DNA from 3 places in the Pseudomonas spartinae genome. Region 2 is predicted to be linked to each of the others. Evidence: predicted binding sites of a transcription regulator. Region 2 holds the regulator's gene; each other region holds the start of a gene.
What was found. The regulator sigma-54, encoded in region 2, starts transcription at its own class of promoters, with help from an activator protein. The targets are predictions, from matches to a motif close to ANTGGCATNNANNTTGCTNT.

Region 1 (5,164 bases), on a different contig from region 2:
ACACCTGCCGAAAGCCAGAAAGCAAAAAGCCCCGAAAACTTGTTAGCTTTCAGGGCTTTAGGTATTGCGAAAGTGGCGGTGAAGAAGAGATTCGAACTCTTGATACGGTTTCCCGTATACACACTTTCCAGGCGTGCTCCTTCAACCGCTCGGACACTTCACCGGATCTCGATTGGCTGTGCAGCCCGTCGAGGTGCGCTAATGTAGTCGAATGTTTTCCTGAAGGCAAATTTTTTTTAAAGGATTCATGCGCTTAAGTGCGTAGTGGATTTTCGTCGTCCTTGTCGGCGGGCTGCTCATCGAAGCGAATGTGGCCAAATAGCAGGAAACCCAGGGACATGAACAGGCCTACACCGAATATCAGCAGCACCCCGGACGGGCTGCGCAGGTAGAGGCTTTCGCTGAGCACCACCGATGCCAGCAGCAGGCCGATCACGGCCAGCATGTAAAGAATGGAGTTGAAGGTATTCATAGGCTGCTCCTTTGGTGCGCGCCCACCTTAAAGGCCAGGCTTCGCGCTCGGCCAATTGCCATCCGACATCGCCACGATAGGCAAAAACACTGACCCACCAGTCAGCCGCGGCGCTTTACCAGAGCAGTTCGGCTGAGTACCTTCTGCCCACATTCGGCCCCGCGGCTCTAACAAGGAAAACTGCCATGAGCGACCTGATCAGCTATCAACTCGAAGACGGCATCGCCACACTCACCCTGAGCAATGGCAAGGTAAACGCCATCTCGCCCGATGTGATCGCTGCATTCAATGCCGCGCTCGATCGCGCTGAGCAGGATCGAGCCATCGTCATCGTGACTGGGCAACCGGGCATCCTCTCTGGCGGCTACGATCTGAAGGTGATGACCTCAGGCCCGCAGAACGCGATCAACCTGGTCGCTGCCGGCTCCACCCTGGCGCGCCGTATGCTCGCTCACCCCTACCCGATCATCGTTGCCTGCCCCGGCCATGCGGTGGCCAAGGGTGCGTTCATTCTGCTGTCGTCCGATTACCGCATCGGCGTCGAAGGTCCCTTCAATATCGGGCTGAATGAAGTGCAGATCGGCATGACCATGCATCACGTGGGCATCGAGCTGGCACGTGATCGCTTGCGCAAGTCGGCATTCCACCGCTCGGTGATCAATGGCGAGATGTTCGACCCGGCAGGCGCTGTGGAGGCCGGCTTCCTAGACAAGGTGGTGCCGGCCGAACAATTGCTGAGCACCGCACAAGCCGTGGCGCAGCAGATGAAGAAGATCAATATGACTGCGCACAAGAACACCAAGCTGAAGGTGCGCAAGGCGCTGCTGGAAACCCTCGATGCCGCCATCGAGCTAGACAAGCAGCACCTGATGTAAGCACGCAACACCGCGCAAACGAAAAGCGCCGCTTCCGTTGAGGTCGCGGCGCTTTTTTGTTTAAGACATTTGATTGCTGTCGAGTATCGCTGCGCACAGCGCGCGCTGTGAGTCAGCCGGAATAGTCGAGGGCCGTCCAGGCGCGGCTCAGACCTTGAGCCAGCACACAGCCAGGTCTGCTCAGCTGCTCGTTGAAGGACGCCGGCAGCAGAGTAGTCTCTCCCTCAGCGGCGCCGTGTCGCTCGGTCAGCCACTGCAGCTTGCCGCAGTTGGGCGTCTCGATCACGTAACTGGCTGCGATGTTCGAGTGGTGGCTGGGCAGACGAATCACGTCCAGTACGACACCCGCCTCCTCGACTCGATGACCATCTGAAACCAGCACGGCCCAGGCCTGCTCGCCCTCGATGACCAGATAGGCGCCGTTGGCCTGTGGTCGCTCGACCTGTGGTTGCGCGCAGCCACTGAGCAGGGCCAATAGCACAATCGTCATCAGCATCTGTTGCATTGCCAATACCCCCTTGCAAGGCGCCCACATCGGTGCGGTGGACGGGTTGTTGTCGCCTGAGTGAGGTCACTATCACCCAATACTGTTTATTTGTACAGTATTTTTCGATTACCCTGTTCCGCAGGTAAAACACCGATCAAACAGGAGCACCATCATGCTGGACGTACTGCAGCTGAAACACCGAGTGAACCGCATGCCGCTGGAGCGCGTGCGCGACATGGTCGATGAGCTGTTGCTCGAGGGAATCGTCATGGAGAACCGCACGCCCTTTAATCGCCAGCACTTCAATACCTGCTTCGCCGAAATCGAGGCACTGCTGCAACGCGCTGGCTACCATCGCCAGCTAGACGTGGTTGGCTATCAAGGGCTCGCCTATGCCCTGTTTGACCCAACCCGTTGGGAAGCCGTCGAGGTACTGCACTGGTTACGTGACTTCGTCGAACTCAAGCAGCAGCACTCCTGCAGCTGAGCAGCACTGCACGCTCCGAAATTGGCCAGCCGCATGGCTGCTGCACAGTATTTGGGCAGTTCATACAGGCACGCGGCTCTTCTCAAGAGCCATCTGGCTTTCTGTATCTCATTGAAAAATATGGTGATGCCGACGCATTAGCTCTGCGGTCCAGCGATCTGGCAAAAGCCTTGCTAAGGGAAACCCAACAACGCTCCTGATCGCCAACGGCGGTGATTCGGACACACAGACAAAGACGTCAAAGACACCTTGTTGCCATCGGCTTCAGGTTGTCTGCGACGTCTTTTTTCGTTTCTGCAAGTCGAGGAATTGCCATGCGCCATCGCCTATCCCCCAATCGCCGCCTTTCTGTGCTGGGTTTGACCCTCAGTTTGCTGACTGCACCTCTGCTACACGCTGCCGAGCCGGAAAAGGCCGAACTGAAACTGGGCTTCATCAAGCTCACCGACATGGCGCCGCTGGCCATCGCCTATGAGAAGGGTTTCTTCGAGGATGAAGGGTTGTACGTGACCCTCGAGGCACAGGCCAACTGGAAAGTGCTGCTAGACCGCGTGATCGACGGTGAGCTGGATGGCGCACACATGCTCTCCGGCCAGCCGCTGGGCGCCACCATTGGCTTCGGCACCAAGGCCGATGTGGTCACTGCCTTCACCATGGATCTCAACGGCAACGCCATCACCGTTTCCAACGACGTCTGGAAGGCGATGAAGCCACACGTACCCATGGCAGACGGCAAGCCCCTGCACCCAATCAAGGCCGACGCGCTCAAGCCGGTGATCGAGCAATACGCCGCCGCCGGCAAGCCGTTCAACCTGGGCATGGTGTTCCCGGTGTCGACGCACAACTACGAGCTGCGCTACTGGCTCGCCGCCGGCGGCATCAACCCCGGCTACTATGCTCCCGAGAAAGGTGACATCAGCGGCCAGATCGACGCCCAGGCGCTGCTCTCGGTGACCCCACCGCCACAAATGCCGGCCACTCTGGAGGCCGGCACCATCAGTGGCTACAGCGTCGGCGAGCCGTGGAACCAGGCGGCCGTGTTCAAGGGGATCGGCGTGCCCGTCGTGGCTGACTACGAGATACGCAAGAATATGTCGGAGAAGGTTTTCGGCGTCTCGCGTAGCTGGGCCGAGGCCAACCCGGAAACCCATAAGCGGCTGGTCAAGGCTCTGATCCGCGCCGGCAAATGGCTTGACGAGAACGACAACGCCAACCGCGCCGAAGCCGTGGAAATTCTCTCGCGCCCTGAATACGTCGGCGCCGACGCCAAGGTGATCGCCAATTCCATGACCGGCACCTTCGAGTTCGAGAAAGGCGACAAGCGCGAGGTGCCGGATTTCAACGTGTTCTTCCGCTACCACGCCACCTACCCCTACTACTCCGATGCCATCTGGTACCTGACCCAGATGCGCCGCTGGGGGCAGATTAGCGAAGCCAAGCCGGACAGCTGGTATCTGCAAACCGCCAAGCGCGTTTTCCTGCCGGATATCTACCGCGAGGCGGCCGCCGAGCTGATCAGCGAAGGCCTGGCCTCGCCGGACGACTTCCCTGCGGCCGATGAGGACGGCTTCCGCGAGCCGCTCGCCGACACCATCGACGGCGTCGTCTACGACGGCCACCAGCCCAACGCCTATCTGCAGCAGTTCAGCATTGGTCTGAAGGGCGACAGCGCGCTCTAAGCCAGCTTGGCAGCGCCGCTCTGCGGCGCCACAACCGACCAGAGGACAGGACGATGAGCAATCCCAACGTCGCCACCCCGATCCAGCAGACTCTCAAGACGGCGCGTCACAGCGCCCTGATCAAACGCCTGGCCAGCAGCCTGATTCTGCCGGCGCTCGGCATAGCCGTATTCCTGCTGTGCTGGCAGGGCCTGGCCAATCATATCCAGACCAGTCTCGGCCAATTCCCCGGGCCGCTGCAGGTCAGTGAGCAGTTCGCCGGACTGATGGCAGCCCACCAGCGCGAGCAGGACAAGGCCGCCGCCTTTTATGAGCGCCAGGAGACGCGTAACGCCGCCCTGCTGGCCAAGAACCCGGCCGCCGAGGTGAAGATCCGCCCTTATACCGGCAAGCCGACCTTCATCCAGCAGATATTCACCAGCCTCTATACCGTGGCGGCCGGCTTCGTGATCGCGTCATTGCTGGCCATTCCGCTGGGTATCGTCTGCGGCCTGAGCAAGTCGCTGTACAGCGCGCTCAACCCACTGATACAGGTGTTCAAGCCCGTCTCACCGCTGGCCTGGCTACCGCTGGTGACCATGCTGGTCAGTGCTCTGTACGTCAGTGACGACCCGCTGTTCGCCAAGTCCTTCCTCACCTCGGCCTTCACCGTGGCGCTGTGCTGCCTGTGGCCCACGGTGATCAACACCACGGTGGGCGTGGCCGGCATCGACAAGGACCTCAATAACGTCAGCAAGGTACTGCGCCTTTCACCACTGAGCCACGTACGGCGCATCGTGCTGCCAGCCGCACTGCCGATGATCTTCACCGGTCTGCGCCTGTCCCTGGCCACCGGCTGGATGGTGCTGATCGCCGCGGAGATGCTGGCGCAGAACCCGGGTCTGGGCAAATTCATCTGGGACGAGTTCCAGAACGGCAGCTCCAACTCCCTTGGCCGGATCATGGTGGCGGTGATCGTCATCGGCCTGATCGGCTTCGCCCTCGACCGTCTAATGCTTGTCCTGCAGCGGCTGTTCAGCTGGGACAAGAACGCTGTATTGCGCTGATCCAGGAGCCCCGTCATGAGCCATCCGCATCTCGAACTGACCAATGTCGGCATCGACTTTCCCACCGAAAAGGGCCTGTTCTGCGCGCTGCAGAACGTCAATCTGAAAATCGACAAGG
Region 2 (5,164 bases):
ATGTCGTCGACTTCTACGCTGTCGGCGCGCGCACCGTGCAGTTTCAGGATGACGGCAAACTGCATTACCGCATGACCGCGGACAAGCTCGAGCACGTCAAGAGCACCGACATCACCCTGATCGACACCCCCAAGCTGGACCTCTATCGCGGCACCGAGCTGCCATGGAAGGTCACCAGCCAGCGTGCCGAAGTCTCCCCTGGCGGCGTCGAGGTAGAACTGATCGACGACGTGCGCATCGCCCGCACCGATGCCAAGAACCGTCCAACTATCATCACCAGCAGCCGCATGACCGTTATTCCCGACAAGGAATATGCGCAGACCGAGCAAGCCGTTAGAATCGTCGCGGCCAACGGGGTGACCACGGCACAAGGAATGAAAGCGTACTTGAATGACGGCAGGATGCTCCTGCAGTCCAACGTAAGAGGCCAGCATGAGGTTCGTTAATACCCTCCCCCTGATTCTCAGCCTCGGCGCCGCATTGGGAAGCGCGGCTGCCTGGGCACTGCCATCGGATCGCGATCAACCGATCCGCATCCAGGCCGACAGTGCAGAACTGGATGACAACCAAGGTGTAGCCGTCTACCGCGGTGATGTAGTCATCACCCAGGGCACTCTGAAGATCACGGGCGATACCGTGACCATCACTCAGACCAGCAGCGGCGATATCGATGTCTTCACCTCGGTCGGCAACCTGGCCTACTACGAGCAGAAGCCTGCCGTGGACAAGGACATCGTCAAGGCCTACGGCAAGACCATCCAGTACTTCGCCAGCAACGAGCGTATCGTGCTGATCGACCAGGCCAAGGTGATTCAGGAAGGCAACACCTTCGAAGGCGAGAAGATCGTCTATGACACCCGCCGCCAGATCGTCAACGCAGGTCGCGCCACAGGTGGCAATGTCAGCACGCCGCGCCCGCGTATCGACATGATCATCCAACCGAAGAACAAACCCGCGGATCAACAGCAGTAATGGCCACTCTCAAAGCCCAACATCTGGCGAAAAGCTACAAGAGCCGCCAGGTCGTGCGTGACGTCAGCCTGAGCATCGAAAGCGGCCAGATCGTCGGCCTGCTCGGTCCCAACGGCGCCGGCAAGACCACCTGCTTCTACATGATCGTCGGCCTGGTGCGCGCCGATCAGGGACGCGTACTGATCGACGACCTGGACGTCAGCCACCAGCCCATGCACGGTCGCGCGCGCGCCGGCATCGGCTACCTGCCGCAGGAAGCCTCGATTTTCCGCAAGCTGTCGGTGTCGGACAACATCATGGCCATCCTCGAAACGCGCAAGGATCTGGACCGTGCCGGACGCCAGGCGGAGCTGGAAAACCTGCTGCAGGAATTCCATATCCACCATATCGCCGACAGCCTCGGTATGAGCCTGTCCGGTGGCGAGCGACGCCGCGTGGAGATTGCCCGCGCCCTGGCGACCAACCCCAAGTTCATCCTGCTCGACGAACCTTTCGCCGGCGTCGACCCGATCTCGGTTGGCGACATCAAGCAGATCATCCATCACCTCAAGACCAAGGGCATCGGCATCCTGATCACCGATCACAACGTGCGTGAAACCCTGGACATCTGCGAAACCGCCTACATCGTCAACGACGGGCAGCTGATCGCAGAAGGTGACGCCGAGACCATCCTCGCCAACCAGACGGTGAAAGAGGTATACCTTGGCCATGAATTCCGCCTGTAGGTCGCCTGTTATTTCGCTACAGAAATATTGCAACCCCTAGGCAAAAACAAGAAATTCAGGCATATAATTTGCTTCCTGGCGGCGCTTCGGCGCCCTGATGTGGAAGGCGTAACTCGCCAGTAAATTAAGGTCTGCAATGAAACCATCGCTAGTCCTCAAGATGGGCCAGCAGCTGACGATGACCCCGCAGCTGCAACAGGCTATCCGCCTCCTCCAACTGTCGACCCTGGACCTGCAGCAGGAGATCCAGGAGGCACTGGAATCCAATCCCATGCTCGAACGCCAGGAAGATGGCGACGACTTCGACAACAGCGACCCGATGGCCGATGGCGCCGAAAGCGCCGCCCCCGCGCCGAGCAAGGAAGAGACTTACCAGGAAACCACCCCGACGGTCGACAACCTCGAGGAAGGCGAGTGGGGCGAACGCATTCCCAACGAGCTCCCCGTGGATACCGCCTGGGAGGACGTCTACCAGACCAGCGCCAGCAGCCTGCCAAGCAACGACGATGACGAGTGGGACTTCACCACCCGCACCTCGACTGGCGAGAGCCTGCACAGCCATCTGCTCTGGCAACTGAACCTTGCGCCCATGTCGGACAAGGATCGCCTGATCGCCGCCACCCTGATCGACTGCATCAACAACGATGGCTACCTCGAAGAAACCCTCGAGGAAGTGACCGAGTCTTTCGACCCCGAACTGGACATCGAGCAGGACGAAGTGGAAGTGGTGCTGCACCGCATCCAGCAGTTCGAGCCGGCCGGCATCGGTGCCCGTGATTTGCGCGAGTGCCTGCTGCTGCAACTGCGCCAGTTGCCAGCCAACACCCCCTGGCTGAACGAAACCCAGCGCGTGGTGGGCGACTACCTGGAGCTGCTCGGCAGCCGCGATTACGCCCAGCTGATGCGGCGCACCAAACTCAAGGAAGACGAGCTGCGCCAGGTCATCGACCTGATCCAGCGTCTGAATCCGCGCCCGGGCTCACAGATCGAATCCAGCGAACCGGAATACGTCGTACCCGACGTGATCGTGCGCAAGCACAACGACCGCTGGCTGGTCGAGCTCAACCAGGAAGCCATGCCGCGCCTGAGGGTCAACCCGCAGTATGCCGGCTTCGTCAAACGTGCAGACTCCAGTGCCGACAACACCTTCATGCGCAATCAGTTGCAGGAAGCGCGCTGGTTCATCAAGAGCCTGCAAAGCCGCAACGAAACGCTGATGAAGGTGGCAACGCAGATCGTCGAACATCAACGCGGCTTTCTCGACTATGGCGACGAGGCGATGAAGCCTCTGGTGCTGCACGACATCGCCGAAGCGGTAGGCATGCACGAGTCGACCATCTCGCGCGTCACCACGCAAAAGTTCATGCACACGCCGCGCGGTATTTACGAGCTGAAATACTTCTTCTCCAGCCACGTCAGCACCTCCGAAGGCGGTGAATGCTCGTCCACCGCGATCCGCGCGATCATCAAAAAACTGGTTGCAGCAGAAAACGCGAAAAAGCCGTTGAGCGACAGCAAGATCGCTGGTTTACTGGAGGCACAAGGCATCCAAGTCGCCCGTCGGACAGTCGCCAAGTATCGTGAGTCCCTCGGCATAGCGCCCTCCAGTGAGCGCAAGCGACTGATGTAGGCCAGATCGACTGAAGGCCTCGAGCCTTCAGGCCAAAGTGTTCCGGTGGCGGGTCGAACCAGACCCGTCTCTTACACAAGGCAACAAGGAGAAAGCGGTATGCAAGTCAACATCAGTGGACATCAGCTGGATGTGACCGACGCCCTGCGTGACTATATCGGCGAGAAACTCGGCCGACTGGAACGCCACTTCGACAAGATCACCAACGTACAGGTGACCATGGAGGTCGAAAAACTCAAGCAGAAGATCGAAGCCACCCTGCATGTCGCCGGCGGCGAAGTCGTCGCCAACGCCGAACATCAGGATATGTACGCTGCCATCGACCTCTTGGCCGACAAACTCGACCGTCAACTTATCAAGCACAAGGAAAAGCAGCTCGAACGCCTGCAAGGCGCCACGGCCCGCTAACATTCCCCATCCATGATCCGACTTGAAAATATCCTGACCCCCGGCCGTTCCCTGGTGAACGTGCCGGGCGGCAGTAAGAAGCGCGTGCTCGAACAGATCGCCAATCTGGTTGCGCGCGACCTGCCCGACCTGGATGCCCAGGACATCTTCGAAAGCCTTATCGCCCGCGAGAAGCTCGGTTCCACCGGCTTCGGCAACGGCATCGCCATTCCGCACTGCCGCCTGGCCGGCTGCAGTACACCGATCAGCGCTGTATTGCACCTGGAAACTGCCGTCGACTTCGACGCCATCGACGGCGCACCTGTCGACCTGCTGTTCGTACTCCTGGTACCGGAGGCAGCAACCGATGCGCACCTGGAGCTCCTGCGCCAGATCGCCAGCATGCTCGACCGCCAGGATGTACGTGAACGTCTACGCCATGCCAGCAGCGGCGAAGATCTCTACCAGGTTGTCGTGGACATTCAGAACGGTCACTGAACATGCGCCTGATCATCGTCAGCGGTCGCTCGGGCTCGGGCAAGAGCACCGCCCTCGATGTACTTGAGGACAACGGCTTCTATTGCATCGACAACCTGCCGGCCGGCCTGTTGCCGGACCTGGCCGAGCGCTTCCTGCCGCACAGCGACATGCTGCTGCCGCAGGTTGCCGTCTCCATCGATGCGCGCAATCTGCTGAGTCAGCTCAAGCGCTTCCCTGAATTGCTCGATGAAGTGCGCAAGCGCAATATTCGTTGCGACGTGCTTTATCTGGATGCCGAAGACGAGACGCTGCTCAAGCGCTTCTCGGAGACGCGCAGGCGTCATCCGCTGACCAACGACAATCGCTCGCTCGCAGAAGCCATCGCTTATGAGAGCCAGCTTCTGGCGCCGATCACCGATCGTGCAGACCTCAAGATAGACACCACCCGCCTGAATCTCTATCAACTGCGCGACACACTCAAGCTACGCCTGCTAGGCCAGACTCAGACTGGCACCGCCTTTCTCGTCGAGTCTTTCGGCTTCAAACGTGGCATGCCGGTGGATGCCGATCTGGTCTTCGATGCACGCTGCCTGCCCAACCCCTACTGGAAGCCGGAGCTGCGTGATTACTCGGGCCAGGACCAGCCGGTGATCGACTATCTGGCTGCGCAGCCGGAGGTCGAGGAAATGTATCAGGACATCCTCGCCTATCTGGAGAAATGGCTGCCACGTTTTGCCGCCAGCAACCGCGCCTACGTCACCGTTGCAGTTGGCTGCACCGGCGGCCACCACCGCTCGGTTTACCTGGCCAACCGCCTCAGCCAGGCGCTCAAACATTCGCTGAAGAACGTCCAGGTGCGTCACCGCGACCTCAGCTAAGGAACCCTGCCGCGATGCCAGCACGTGAAATCACCATCATCAACAAACTCGGCCTGCATGCCCGCGCTGCAGCGAAATTCGTCGGTGTGGCG
Region 3 (5,164 bases), on a different contig from region 2:
CAGTACCTCGCGCACCTCCTCGACCTGCACGTCCTTGCCCAGCTCGTCGATCACGCGATCGATGGGCAGCTGGGTAGCGCGCTCGAGGGCACGCTCGAGGATGGCCATGTCGAATTGGGCCTCTTCTTTCTCCACGCGATAACCACGGGCCCTGGTGGTCGGGTTCACCGAGATCACACCGCAGTACTCGGGCATGTTCTTGGCGAATTCGGCGGTGCCGATCTGCGTGGCGGTGTCGATGATGTCCTGCTTGTGGCTGGCGATCAGCGGGCGCATCACCAGCATGTCGGTGGCCGAATCGATCACAGCCAGATTGGTCAGGGTCTGGCTGGAGACCTGGCTGATCGCCTCGCCGGTGACCAGCGCCTCGATCTGCAGCTTCTCGGCGACGCGGGTGGCTGCGCGCAGCATCATGCGCTTGAGGATCACGCCCATCTGGCTGTTATCGACCTTGCCGAGAATCTCGCCGACCACTTCCTCGAACGGCACGCTGATGAACAGCACACGCTGCGAGCGGCCGTACTTCTGCCAGATATAGTGCGCCACTTCCATCACGCCCAGTTCATGGGCACGGCCACCGAGATTGAAGAAGCAGAAGTGGCTGACCAGACCGCGACGCATCATCTGATAGGCCGCCACGGTGGAGTCGAAGCCGCCGCTCATCAGCACCAGGGTCTGCTCCAGCGAACCCAGCGGGTAACCGCCAAGGCCTTCGTGACGGTTGTGCACCACAAAGAGGCGCTGATCACGAATCTCCATGCGCACTTCGACTTCCGGTTTCTTCAGGTCGATGCCGGCAGCGCCGCACTCCAGGCGCAGGCGCGAGCCAACGTGACGCTCGACATCGATGGAGGAGAACGCGTGCTTACCGCCGCGCTTGCAGCGCACCGCGAAGATCTTGCCCGGCAACTGCTCGGCGTAGTGGCGCTTGCAGTGCTCGGTGATGTCGTCCAGATCACCCAGCGGGTATTCATTGACCTCAAGGAACAGACCGATGCCCGGCGTGTTGCGCAGGCGCTCGGTCATCTCGTTCAGCAGGCGCGGATCATCCAGGTCGGTCTCGACCTCGAGGTTGTCCCAGACACCGGTCACCCGCAGTTCGGGGTCAAGATCACGCAGCACGGAGCGGATGTTCTTCCCCAATTGGCGAATGAACTGCTTGCGCACTGGGCGGCTCTTGATGGTGATTTCCGGGAAAACTTTGACGATGAGCTTCATGAATAGAGCGCCCGCTTGGGGGACGAAAAAACAGGGGCGCGGATTATAGCGGAAATTGTTCAAGCTTTGACCAAAAATACTGCACCACCCAATCAATGCACCAAAATAGGTCTTAGCCATAATTTACAGCCCTTAAATGGTGCAAATATTCACACCAAATAGCCGCGCAGGCGGCGCGGTGCCTGAGTTTCGCGGCCTCTGCCCAATAAGGGGCACTGGCATGCAATTTGCTCCCTTGTGAGGCAGGTCGCCCTGAAGGACTATCCCGCCGGGCTTCACCGTATCTTCAAGGCTTATCGAAATAAGCCTTTTCCACCTGGAGGACAACATGTCTAAGGCTGTTCAACTGATCAAAGAACACGACGTGAAGTGGGTAGACCTGCGCTTCACCGACACCAAGGGCAAGCAGCACCACGTGACCATGCCGGCCCGTGACGCCCTGGACGAAGACTTCTTCGAGCACGGCAAGATGTTCGATGGCTCGTCCATCCATGGCTGGAAAGGCATCGAAGCCTCCGACATGATCCTGATGCCGGTCGACGAAACCGCCGTACTGGATCCGTTCACCGAAGAGCCGACTCTGATCCTGGTCTGCGACATCATCGAGCCGAGCACCATGCAAGGCTACGACCGCGACCCGCGCTCCATCGCCAAGCGCGCTGAAGAGTTCCTCAAAGGCACCGGCATCGGTGACACCGTATTCGTCGGCCCGGAGCCCGAGTTCTTCATCTTCGACGAAGTGAAGTTCAAGTCCGACATCTCCGGCTCGATGTTCAAGATCTACTCCGAGCAAGGCTCCTGGATGACCGACGGCGACGTCGAAGGCGGCAACAAGGGCCACCGCCCGGCCGTCAAAGGCGGTTACTTCCCGGTTCCGCCGTGCGACCACGACCACGAAATCCGTACTGCCATGTGCAACGCCATGGAAGAAATGGGCCTGGTCGTCGAAGTGCACCACCACGAAGTGGCCACTGCTGGCCAGAACGAAATCGGCGTCAAGTTCAACACTCTGGTGAACAAGGCTGACGAAGTTCAGACCCTGAAGTACTGCGTGCACAACGTAGCCGATGCCTACGGCAAGACCGCTACCTTCATGCCGAAGCCGCTGTACGGCGACAACGGTTCGGGCATGCACGTGCACATGTCGATCTCCAAAGACGGCAAGAACACCTTCGCAGGTGAAGGCTATGCCGGCCTGTCCGAGACCGCTCTGTACTTCATCGGCGGCATCATCAAGCACGGTAAGGCCCTGAACGGCTTCACCAACCCGTCGACCAACTCCTACAAGCGTCTGGTCCCGGGCTTCGAAGCGCCGGTCATGCTGGCCTACTCGGCTCGCAACCGCTCCGCCTCGATCCGTATCCCGTACGTTGCCAGCCCGAAAGCTCGCCGTATCGAAGCTCGCTTCCCGGATCCGGCTGCCAACCCCTACCTGGCCTTCGCTGCTCTGCTGATGGCCGGTATCGACGGTATCCAGAACAAGATCCACCCGGGCGATGCAGCCGACAAGAACCTGTACGACCTGCCGCCGGAAGAAGGCAAGCTGATCCCGCAAGTGTGCGGCAGCCTGAAAGAAGCCCTGGAAGAGCTGGACAAGGGCCGCGCGTTCCTGACCAAGGGCGGCGTGTTCTCCGACGACTTCATCGATGCCTACATCGAGCTGAAGGCCGAAGAAGAAATCAAGGTACGTACCTTCGTACACCCGCTGGAATACGACCTGTACTACAGCGTCTAAGCCAGCATCGCGCCGCCTGACGGCGCGTTCGAAAGCCCCGCCCGGCCCTGCCTGGCGGGGCTTTTTTCATGCCCTCAGCAGCGCACTGCACCATGCACAGCGCCTGCGCCGTCAATCACGCAGCGATGATGCGCACAGCGCACTCCGCGCAACCGGCCCGTGAGCCAAGCTGATTTGTAGCCAAACATCACAGCCATGGCGCACTGCGCTTGCCAGGAACCGATAGCAGTGCAAGGCTTAGCGCATCATCCGAGGAAGGATCGGCCCATGCGCCCATTACTCGCCTGCCTGCTGCTCGCCCTGGCCTTGCCGGCCAGCGCGCAGATCTACAAGTACACCGACGCCAATGGCAACACGGTCTTCACCAACCAGCCGCCCGAAGGCACCGCAGCCGAGAGCGTCGACCTGCCCCCGACCAACACCGTGGAGATGCAGACGCCCAGCATGCCGGCGGTCGACGACAACACCCCGGCGCAGAGCGAAGCCCCCTACTCCGTACTGAGCCTGACCGGCATCCCGGATGACGAGGCCATGCGCGCCAACAACGGCAGCTTCATCGTCGGCGTGAACATTCAGCCACGCCTGCAACCCGGCCACCAGCTGCGCCTGATTCTCGACGGCAAGCCCTATGGCCAGGCCAGCAACGTCCCCAGCCTGCAACTGAACAACCTCGACCGCGGCGAACACAGCCTGGCGGTGGCGGTCATGGCCGGTGATCGCGTCATCCAGCAGAGCAACACCGAAACCTTTACCGTGCAGCGCATCAGCCTCAACAGCCCTGCCCGCCAGCCGGCGCCACCACCGCGTCCGACCCCAAGACCTACGAACTGATCACGATGCGTGCACTGCTGTTCTGCCTACTGCTCATCACCCAAGCGGCTTCGGCTCAGGTCTATACCTACATCGACGCCGAAGGTAACCGCGTCTTCACCGACAAACCGCGTAGCAGCAATGCCGAGCCGGTGATGCTGGCGCCATCCAACAGTGTCGAGCTGAGCCAGCCCACCGCCACGGTGCGCGCGACCCCACCCGCCGTCACCAAGCAGGCCGTGCACTATCAGCTACTGCGTATTCTCGTGCCGGAGCCGGACGCATCGATCCATAACGGCTCCGGTGACATGATCGTGACCCTCACCAGCGACCCCGGCCTGCTGCCCGATCACAACTACCGACTGTTGCTCGATGGCGAACCTCAGGGCGAAGCCAGCCGCAGCCCGGTGTTCTCCCTGCAGCACGTCGACCGAGGCACGCACCAACTGGTGGCAGAAATCATCGACTCTGCCGGCCTCATCGTCGAACGTACGCCGGCGCAGCCCTTTCACATGCACCGCATGACGCTGGCGCAAAAGCGCAAGGTCAATCCATGCAAGAAGGATGAGTACGGCGTGCGCCCCGAATGTCCGCTCAAGGACAAGCCCAAGGACGACGTCAGCATCCTGCCTTTCTTCTGAAAACAGATTGCACCTTAACGGTGCAATCTGACGCACCACCTCCTAATCTCTCCCTGTTTTGGGTCGTTTTTATCGCCCCAGCCGCGCCGCTGCACCACCAAAACCTGGCAGACCGCACAAATAATGCGTCTTTTCGGGGCCTTGGTTTGCTTCTTGCATTTTCCCGCCCATTGCCGGAAAGCACTGCCTATGACCATTAACGACGCGCTGCATCGCCTGCTACTCGATAACCTGACCACAGCCACGCTGCTGCTCAACAGCCAGTTGTGCCTGGAATACATGAACCCGGCGGCAGAAATGCTGCTGGCCGTGAGCGGCCAGCGCAGCCACGGCCAGTTCATCAGCGAGCTGTTCACCGAATCACCCGAGGCACTGTCGTCACTGCGACAGGCGGTGGAGCAGGCGCACCCGTTCAACAAACGCGAGGCGGTACTGACCTCGGTCACCGGGCAGACGCTGACCGTGGACTACGCCGTCACCCCGCTGTTCAGCAAGGGCGAAACCCTGCTGCTGCTTGAGGTGCACCCGCGCGACCGCCTGCTGCGTATCACCAAGGAAGAGGCGCAGCTGTCCAAGCAGGAGACCACCAAACTGCTGGTGCGCGGCCTGGCCCACGAGATCAAGAATCCGCTCGGCGGCATTCGCGGCGCAGCGCAGCTGCTCTCACGCGAGCTGCCCAACGAAGAGCTCAAGGATTACACCAACGTCATCATCGAGGAGGCCGACCGCCTGCGTAACCTGGTCGACCGCATGCTCGGCT

Region 1: ACN8M7_RS20855 (CmpA/NrtA family ABC transporter substrate-binding protein) is a predicted target of sigma-54. The motif match lies at 2,479-2,498, and genes of this name have one in related genera.
Region 3: glnA (glutamate--ammonia ligase) is a predicted target of sigma-54. The motif match lies at 1,433-1,452, and genes of this name have one in related genera.

What each region holds. Positions count from the first base shown of each region.
Region 1 is NZ_CBDAMB010000011.1:15,375-20,538, forward strand. It holds tRNA gene ACN8M7_RS20830 (tRNA-Ser) at 74-163, opposite strand; gene ACN8M7_RS20835 (hypothetical protein) at 254-472, opposite strand; gene ACN8M7_RS20840 (crotonase/enoyl-CoA hydratase family protein) at 658-1,347, shown strand; gene ACN8M7_RS20845 (hypothetical protein) at 1,460-1,852, opposite strand; gene ACN8M7_RS20850 (hypothetical protein) at 2,007-2,321, shown strand; gene ACN8M7_RS20855 (CmpA/NrtA family ABC transporter substrate-binding protein) at 2,636-4,000, shown strand; gene ACN8M7_RS20860 (ABC transporter permease) at 4,054-5,046, shown strand; gene ACN8M7_RS20865 (ABC transporter ATP-binding protein) at 5,062-5,164, shown strand, end outside.
Region 2 is NZ_CBDAMB010000001.1:308,515-313,678, forward strand. It holds gene lptC (LPS export ABC transporter periplasmic protein LptC) at 1-446, shown strand, start outside; gene lptA (lipopolysaccharide transport periplasmic protein LptA) at 433-972, shown strand; gene lptB (LPS export ABC transporter ATP-binding protein) at 972-1,697, shown strand; gene ACN8M7_RS01510 (RNA polymerase factor sigma-54) at 1,834-3,327, shown strand; gene hpf (ribosome hibernation-promoting factor, HPF/YfiA family) at 3,427-3,735, shown strand; gene ptsN (PTS IIA-like nitrogen regulatory protein PtsN) at 3,748-4,212, shown strand; gene rapZ (RNase adapter RapZ) at 4,215-5,072, shown strand; gene ACN8M7_RS01530 (HPr family phosphocarrier protein) at 5,087-5,164, shown strand, end outside.
Region 3 is NZ_CBDAMB010000013.1:96,863-102,026, reverse strand. It holds gene thiI (tRNA uracil 4-sulfurtransferase ThiI) at 1-1,218, opposite strand, end outside; gene glnA (glutamate--ammonia ligase) at 1,547-2,953, shown strand; gene ACN8M7_RS22600 (DUF4124 domain-containing protein) at 3,221-3,784, shown strand; gene ACN8M7_RS22595 (DUF4124 domain-containing protein) at 3,790-4,404, shown strand; gene glnL (nitrogen regulation protein NR(II)) at 4,594-5,164, shown strand, end outside.